Linked DNA regions of Ciceribacter thiooxidans. The protein of the gene in region 1 binds, or shares a complex with, the protein of each later gene. Links are inferred from orthologs where the notes say so. Each region holds a gene or a part of one and is shown on either strand. Other genes may lie near its edges. The genes, in order: H4I97_RS22430 and uvrB.

Evidence for each region.
Region 2: the proteins of H4I97_RS22430 (region 1) and uvrB are in contact, whole or in part, in a crystal structure (PDB 7EGT), measured with the Thermus thermophilus proteins. The link is inferred for Ciceribacter thiooxidans from one-to-one orthologs. Residues at the interface, in WP_096412145.1 of Thermus thermophilus: His654, Arg656, Phe657, Gln666, Asp668, Glu669, Lys680, Arg681, Leu682, Ser683, Lys685, Tyr686, Ala687; in WP_096411307.1 of Thermus thermophilus: Glu23, Leu25, Arg26, Asp27, Gly28, Glu29, Arg30, Phe31, Arg55, Glu326, Asp327, Phe328, Glu379, Ser382, Gln383, His398, Gly400, Arg401.

Annotation. Positions count from the first base shown.
Region 1 is NZ_CP059897.1:948,157-951,433, reverse strand. The notes cover bases 115-3,080. They hold H4I97_RS22430 (ATP-dependent helicase), read left to right. Parts: upstream 115-547; coding sequence 548-2,614; downstream 2,615-3,080. Other genes in these bases: H4I97_RS22425 (hypothetical protein), read right to left, coding at 2,679-3,080; H4I97_RS22435 (hypothetical protein), read right to left, coding at 115-165. Outside these bases: more of H4I97_RS22435, read right to left, coding at 1-114; more of H4I97_RS22425, read right to left, coding at 3,081-3,277. UniProt on the Escherichia coli protein: A helicase with DNA-dependent ATPase activity. Unwinds DNA duplexes with 3'-5' polarity. Translocates on single-stranded DNA with 3'-5' polarity. Initiates unwinding more efficiently from a nicked substrate than double-stranded DNA.
Region 2 is NZ_CP059896.1:1,496,288-1,500,340, reverse strand. The notes cover bases 108-3,849. They hold uvrB (excinuclease ABC subunit UvrB), read left to right. Parts: upstream 108-466; coding sequence 467-3,649; downstream 3,650-3,849. Other genes in these bases: H4I97_RS07080 (putative bifunctional diguanylate cyclase/phosphodiesterase), read left to right, coding at 108-335. In the rest of the region: more of H4I97_RS07080, read left to right, coding at 1-107. UniProt on the Escherichia coli protein: The UvrABC repair system catalyzes the recognition and processing of DNA lesions. A damage recognition complex composed of 2 UvrA and 2 UvrB subunits scans DNA for abnormalities.

The DNA.
Region 1 (3,277 bases):
GTACTGGAGGCCCTCGTAGACTTCCGAAAAGAAGCAGAATGCCGATGGATCGAAAAGATCGACGCTGGCGGGATCAGAAATCTTCGACGCCAGTTGCTCAGCCGACAGCGCCGTCCCGTAAGGGGCGTTGACAGTGGCCAGAACCTTTACCGCAACAACCGACATGTTTCCGGACCGCATACCTCTCTCGATTATCTATATAACGCCACAAAGCCCGGGAAACAAGAAATCCACTGCGTCGTGCCTTTAGCCGCTCCCTGGGACCGTCCGATCACCGCACCGACGCTGGTCGATGCCGCGTAATCTTCATTCACACCGACGCCCTTCCCATCCGATCCTCATCGGGTTATGTTCCTAATTCGTTCTGCGAGCGCGGGGAACTTGCCTCAGCGCACGTGAACGATGACGAGGAAATGCGGCGGCAAGGTCAACTCACGGAAAACACGGACGCACCGGCAAGACACCGGCGCGCCTGCGGTGTTGCTCTCTCCGCCATGCCGGTGACGTGCCTATGCATGTCCTGGCGCATGAGGGGACAGAATTTCTGATGAGCCTTGCCTACCTGGAGAAGCTGAACGACCGGCAGCGTGCCGCGGTCGAGCATGGTGTCGGCGCGCCCGGCGGCCAATTGCCCGGACCGCTCCTGATCATCGCCGGGGCCGGGTCTGGCAAGACCAATACCCTCGCCCACCGCGTCGCCCACCTGATCGTCAACGGCGCCGATCCCCGTCGCATCCTCCTGATGACTTTTTCCCGCCGCGCCGCATCGGAAATGGCCCGCCGCGTCGAGCGCATCTGCCGTCAGGTGCTGGGCGACAAGGCCGCCGTCATGACCGACGCACTCGCCTGGGCCGGCACCTTCCACGGCATCGGCGCCCGTCTCCTCCGCATCCATGCCGACCAGATCGGCCTTGCGGAGGATTTCACCATCCATGATCGCGAGGACAGCGCCGATCTCATCAATCTCGTGCGCCACGAGCTCGGCCTCTCGAAGACCGAGAGTCGATTCCCGACCAAGGGCACCTGCCTTTCGATCTATTCCCGCGTGGTGAATTCGGAAACCTCGATCGGCGAGGTGCTGAAGGCGCACTACCCCTGGGTCGCCGGCTGGGAAGAGGAGCTGAAACAGCTCTTCGCCGCCTATGTCGAGGCCAAGCAGGTGCAGAACGTGCTCGATTACGACGACCTCCTGCTCTACTGGGCGCAGATGGTGAGTGAGCCGGAGCTTGCCGACGAGATCGCCGGCCGCTTCGACCATGTACTGGTTGACGAATATCAGGACACCAACCGGCTGCAGGCGGCGATCCTGCTGGCGCTGAAACCCGGCGGGCACGGGCTGACGGTCGTCGGCGACGACGCCCAGTCGATCTATTCGTTCCGCGCCGCGACGGTGCGCAACATCCTCGATTTTCCCAACGCTTTCTCGCCGCCGGCCGATGTCGTCACGCTCGACCGCAACTACCGCTCGACACAACCGATCCTCGCCGCGGCGAATGCGGTGATCGGCGAGGCGCGCGAGCGCTTCACCAAGAACCTCTGGAGCGACCGTGAAGCCGAGGAGCGCCCGGCGCTGGTGACGGTCCGCGACGAGGCCGACCAGGCCCGCTACATCGTCGAGCAGGTTCTCGAAAACCGAGAGCGCGGCATCGGATTGAAGCAGCAGGCGGTGCTCTTCCGTTCGTCGAACCACAGCAGTTCGCTCGAAGTCGAGCTCACCCGCTCGAACATCCCCTTCGTCAAGTTCGGCGGCCTCAAATTCCTCGATAGCGCTCATGTGAAGGACATGCTGGCGGTGCTGCGCTTTGCCCAGAACCCGCGCGACCGTGTCGCAGGCTTCCGTCTGCTGCAGCTGCTGCCGGGGGTCGGGCCGCAGACCGCGGGCCGCATCCTCGATGCGATCGCCGCCGACCCCGAGCCGCTCATGACGCTTGCCGAAATTCCCGCGCCGCCGAAAACGGGCGCGGACTGGCCGACCCTGCTCGACCTGCTGCTCGGGCTTCGCAAGACGGGCCCGGGCTGGCCCAACGAGATCAGCGCGGCGCGCATCTGGTATGAACCGCACCTCGACCGCATCCACGAGGATGCCGAGACACGCAAGGCCGACCTGCTTCAACTCGAGCAGATCGCGGTCGGCTATCCGAGCCGCGAGCGCTTCCTGACCGAGCTCACGCTCGATCCGCCGGACGCCACCAGCGACCAGGCTGGCGTTCCGCTGCTTGACGAGGACTACCTGATCCTCTCGACCATCCATTCGGCCAAGGGGCAGGAATGGCGCTCCGTCTTCATGCTGAACGTCGTCGACGGCTGCATTCCCTCCGATCTCGGGGTCGGCACAACCGCGGAGATCGAGGAGGAGCGTCGGCTCCTCTATGTCGGCATGACGCGCGCCCGCGACAGCCTGACCCTTGTCACGCCGCAGCGCTTCTTTACCTACGGCCAGAATGCGCAGGGCGACCGCCATGTCTACGCGGCGCGCACCCGCTTTGTCCCGGCCGCCATGCTCGGCCTCTTCGAGACGAAGAGTTGGCCGAAAGTGCCGAGCGCGACCACCGAACGCAGCACGCGGCAGGTCCGCGTCGACGTCGGCGCCCGCATGCGGGCAATGTGGAAATAGGAGCAGCGGAGCGGTGAGGTTAAGACCGACAAAGAGCCTATGCGCCGCGATCTCCGGTACCACGTCAGGACGGCAGAGCGGCAGACAGTTGCTGGTATGTCACGGCCAACCGCCTGACCACAGTTGCCGCCTCCGCATCGCGTGCGGTCGAAAGTGAATATTGCAGCGACCCAACCAATACCGCTTGCTCGGAGAGAACCTGAGCGGCATCCCTGCAGCCGATCCGGGCGAGGCAGGTTGCAGCGTCGGCGAGCCGCCGGGCGCCCACGCGAACAGCAAAATGGATCAAGTGTCCGCGCAAGCTCTCATCGCACCCGGTCTCGATCATCGACGCCAAGGCTGTGGCGGCGTCCCCGTTTCCGAGAGTTCCTTCTGGCAAATTCTCCTGCTGCTGCATCGAAAGCCACGCCGCCGCGGCGGGAAGCGTCGCCCTGATGACGTCCTCCTCGTGCACCACCTGCAGACGGCGAAAGTTGGCCCGCATCGTGAAAGGGAGCCCGTAATCGATGCTCTCGGCCCGCCATGCCTCCAGGAAGTCACCAATCGGCAGAGTGGCATAGGGATACCCTTGGGGATCATGCATCCTGAGGCGGTCACCTTCGATCGCGAGCACGACGAGATAGTGATCAGCGCCGATCGGCCCGTTCATGCCCGGCTGGTAAC
Region 2 (4,053 bases), on another replicon or contig:
TCGACGATTTCGGCATGGGTCATTCCTCCCTCGCCTACCTCATCGACCTCAAGGTCGACCGGCTGAAGATCGACCGCAGCTTCGTCAAGGGCGTCGCCGGCTCGCGCACCAACCAGAGCCTCATCGCCGCCCTCGTCGGTCTCGGCCACGCGCTGGCGCTCGACATCGTCGTCGAGGGGGTCGAAACGGCCGAGGATGCCGAGGTGCTGGCGCTGCTCGGCTGCCGCGTCGCCCAGGGCTACCACTTCGCCCGTCCGATGCCGCTCGCCGCCCTCTTCGGCTGGCTCGGCGCGGATCGTCCCGCCCCGCAGAAGGACGGCCGCGCGGTCGCCTGACCCGTTCGTCGGCGAGTGGCGATCCCCGTCCTGACAGTTCCTGTCAGCAGCCTGCGTCGCGTTTCCCTTTTGTACTCATTTTTTCGCCGCCGCCCCTTTCCATCCGCCGGCCGTTTCTCCATATTCGGCGCATGGCCAAGACACCGAAGAATCCCGCCGCCCGCCCGGGCGAAGCGGCCCTGAATGCGAAGACCGGATTTGAAGAAGCGCCGCAGGCCGCATTCGAGGGCGCGCCGCTCGCCGGTTCCGTCGCCGACTGGGTGAAGCAGCTCGAGGCGGAGGCGGAAGCCTCCTCCGTCGAGAGCCAGCGCGACATCGCCTCCAAGGCCGGCAAGCACCGCAAGAAGGTCGAGAACGAGGCGCGCAAGCACGCCGAGGCAGTGGAGGTGGCGGCCAAAGCGAAGCGCAGCGGCCAGGCGACCGCCTCCAAAACCTCCCGCGGCGTGTCGATCGGCGCCTCCTCCGACCCGAAGACCCGTGCCGCCGCCGGCCTCAACCCGGTGGCCGGCCTCGACGTGTCGCTCGAGGAGGCCAGGAACCTCGCCCCCGGTGCCGTCACCGCCACCGTCGACGCCCTGTCGAAGCTCATCGAGAGCGGTAATCCGCTGTTCAAGAACGGCGAGATCTGGGTGCCGCACCGCCCCGCCCGGCCGGAAAAGTCGGAGGGCGGCATCGCCATCCGCATGCAGTCCGACTACCAGCCCGCCGGCGACCAGCCGACCGCCATCAAGGATCTCGTCGAGGGGCTGAATACCGGCGACCGCACCCAGGTCCTGCTCGGCGTCACCGGCTCGGGCAAGACCTTCACCATGGCCAAGGTGATCGAGGCGACCCAGCGCCCGGCGGTCATCCTCGCGCCCAACAAGACGCTCGCCGCCCAGCTCTATTCGGAGTTCAAGAACTTCTTCCCCGACAACGCGGTCGAGTACTTCGTCTCCTACTACGACTACTACCAGCCGGAGGCCTACGTCCCGCGCTCCGATACCTATATCGAGAAGGAATCGTCGATCAACGAGCAGATCGACCGGATGCGCCACGCCGCCACCCGCGCCATCCTCGAGCGCGACGACTGCATCATCGTCGCCTCCGTCTCCTGCATCTACGGTATCGGCTCGGTCGAGACCTATACGGCGATGACCTTCCAGATGTCGGTCGGCGACCGGCTCGACCAGCGCCAGCTTTTGGCCGACCTCGTCGCCCAGCAGTACAAGCGCCGCGACATGGATTTCCAGCGCGGCTCCTTCCGGGTCCGCGGCGACACCATCGAGATATTCCCCGCCCACCTGGAGGATGCCGCCTGGCGCATCACCATGTGGGGCGACGAGATCGAGGCGATCACCGAGTTCGACCCGCTGACCGGCCAGAAGACCGGCGACATGCAGACGGTGAAGATCTACGCCAACTCGCACTACGTCACGCCCCGGCCGACGCTGAACGCCGCCATCAAGGCGATCAAGGACGAGCTGAAGGGCCGCCTCGCCGAGCTCGAAGCCGCCGGCCGCCTGCTCGAAGCCCAGCGGCTGGAACAGCGCACCCGCTACGACGTCGAGATGCTGGAGGCCACCGGCTCCTGCGCCGGCATCGAGAACTATTCGCGCTATCTCACCGGCCGCAAGCCCGGCGAGCCGCCGCCGACGCTCTTCGAATACATCCCCGACGACGCGCTGATCTTCATCGACGAGTCCCACGTCACCATCCCGCAGATCGGCGGCATGTATCGCGGCGACTTCCGCCGCAAGGCGACGCTCGCCGAATACGGCTTCCGCCTGCCGTCCTGCATGGACAACCGCCCGCTCCGCTTCGAGGAATGGGACGCCATGCGCCCGCAGACGGTCGCCGTCTCCGCCACCCCCGGCGGCTGGGAGCTCGACCAGTCCGGCGGCGTCTTCGCCGAACAGGTGATCCGCCCGACCGGCCTCATCGACCCGCCGGTCGAGGTCCGCGCGGCCAAGACCCAGGTCGACGACGTGCTCGGAGAGATCCGCGAGGTGGCGCTCAAGGGTTACCGCACGCTGGTCACCGTGCTCACCAAGCGCATGGCCGAGGACCTCACCGAATACCTGCACGAGCAGGGCGTGCGCGTCCGCTACATGCATTCCGACATCGACACGCTGGAGCGCATCGAGATCATCCGCGATCTCCGCCTCGGCGCCTTCGACGTGCTGGTCGGCATCAACCTCCTGCGCGAGGGCCTCGACATCCCCGAATGCGGCTTCGTCGCCATCCTCGACGCCGACAAGGAAGGCTTCCTCCGTTCGGAAACCTCGCTGATCCAGACCATCGGCCGCGCCGCGCGAAACGTCGACGGCAAGGTCATCCTCTATGCCGACCAGATCACCGGCTCCATGAGCCGCGCGATGGACGAGACCGCGCGCCGCCGCGAAAAGCAGATAGCCTACAACATCGAGCACGGCATCACGCCGGAATCGGTCAAGGCCCGCATTTCCGACATCCTCGATTCCGTCTACGAGCGCGATCACGTCCGCGCCGACATTTCCGGCGTCGGCGGCAAGGGTTTCGCCGATGGCGGCCATCTCGTCGGCGCCAACCTCCAGGCCCACCTCAACGCGCTCGAAAAGCAGATGCGCGACGCCGCCGCCGACCTCGACTTCGAAACCGCCGCCCGCCTCCGCGACGAAATCAAGCGCCTCAAGGCCGTCGAACTCGCCGCCATGGACGATCCCATGGCACGGCAAGAGGCGGCGAGCGCCGAGGGCGCGAGGGGGAATGGAAAAACACCGGCAAAGACACAGGAAGGCGGCAAGGGCGGCGGCCCGCGCACCCACCTCCCCCTTGAGGGGGGAGGTCGCGCGGAACGCGCGGGTGGGGGTGACGACGTCACGGATCACCCCACCCCGGACCTGCGGTCCGACCCTCCCCCTCAAGGGGAGGGTGAACCCCGCGTCTCGCTCTCCTCGCGCTCGAAATCCGGCCGCCCGGAGGGCAAGGGCAGCTACTTCGCCAAACCGCACCTCGACGAGATGGGCGCCGACGGCGCCGTCCCGGCCGGCCGCTCGCTCTTCCGCAAGAACACCCTCGACGAAATGACCGTCGGCCGCACCGAAAAACCGGTGACCGGCAAAGTCCCCGAGAAGCCGGCCGTCCCCCCTTCTCCCCAGCGGGGAGAAGGTGCCCGAAGGGCGGATGAGGGGGACTCCCTCCCCTCTGAGGCGAACTTGGTGAGGGGGTCAAATGCCTCCGACGACCCTCGCCCCATCATCCGCGCCCGCCCCGGCGCCGGCTCCTACGAGGACCCGGCCGACCAGAAAAAGAAGGGCCGCACCAAGGGCAAGACGGGGAAACCGGGACGGTGACCTCCTTCTCCCCCTTGGCGGGGAGAATGGAATTTCAACATCTTAGCCGAAGGCTAAGTGTTAGAAATTCCAAGTGAGGGGGTCGGTATCGGCGCACAGCACATCCCCCTCACCTGCGATTTCTGGCGCTTACGCCTTCGGCCTAAGCTGCCGAAATCGCTTCCTCTCCCTCAGGGGGAGAGGAACAGCCGCCGTGACGCCACGAGTCCCTTCTCCCCATCCCGATGGGGAGAAGGTGCCGGCAGGCGGATGAGGGGCAAGCGTAAGAACCGCAACGGCATCGGCAGCAGGCCGATCTTCCTCGCCTTGTGGGGGAGATGTCCGGCAGGACAGACGGGTGCCGCCCGCACGCCCCTCCTCTCCCCCTCGAGGGAGAGGATAGTTCGCCCCAAGAGGCGAAGCCG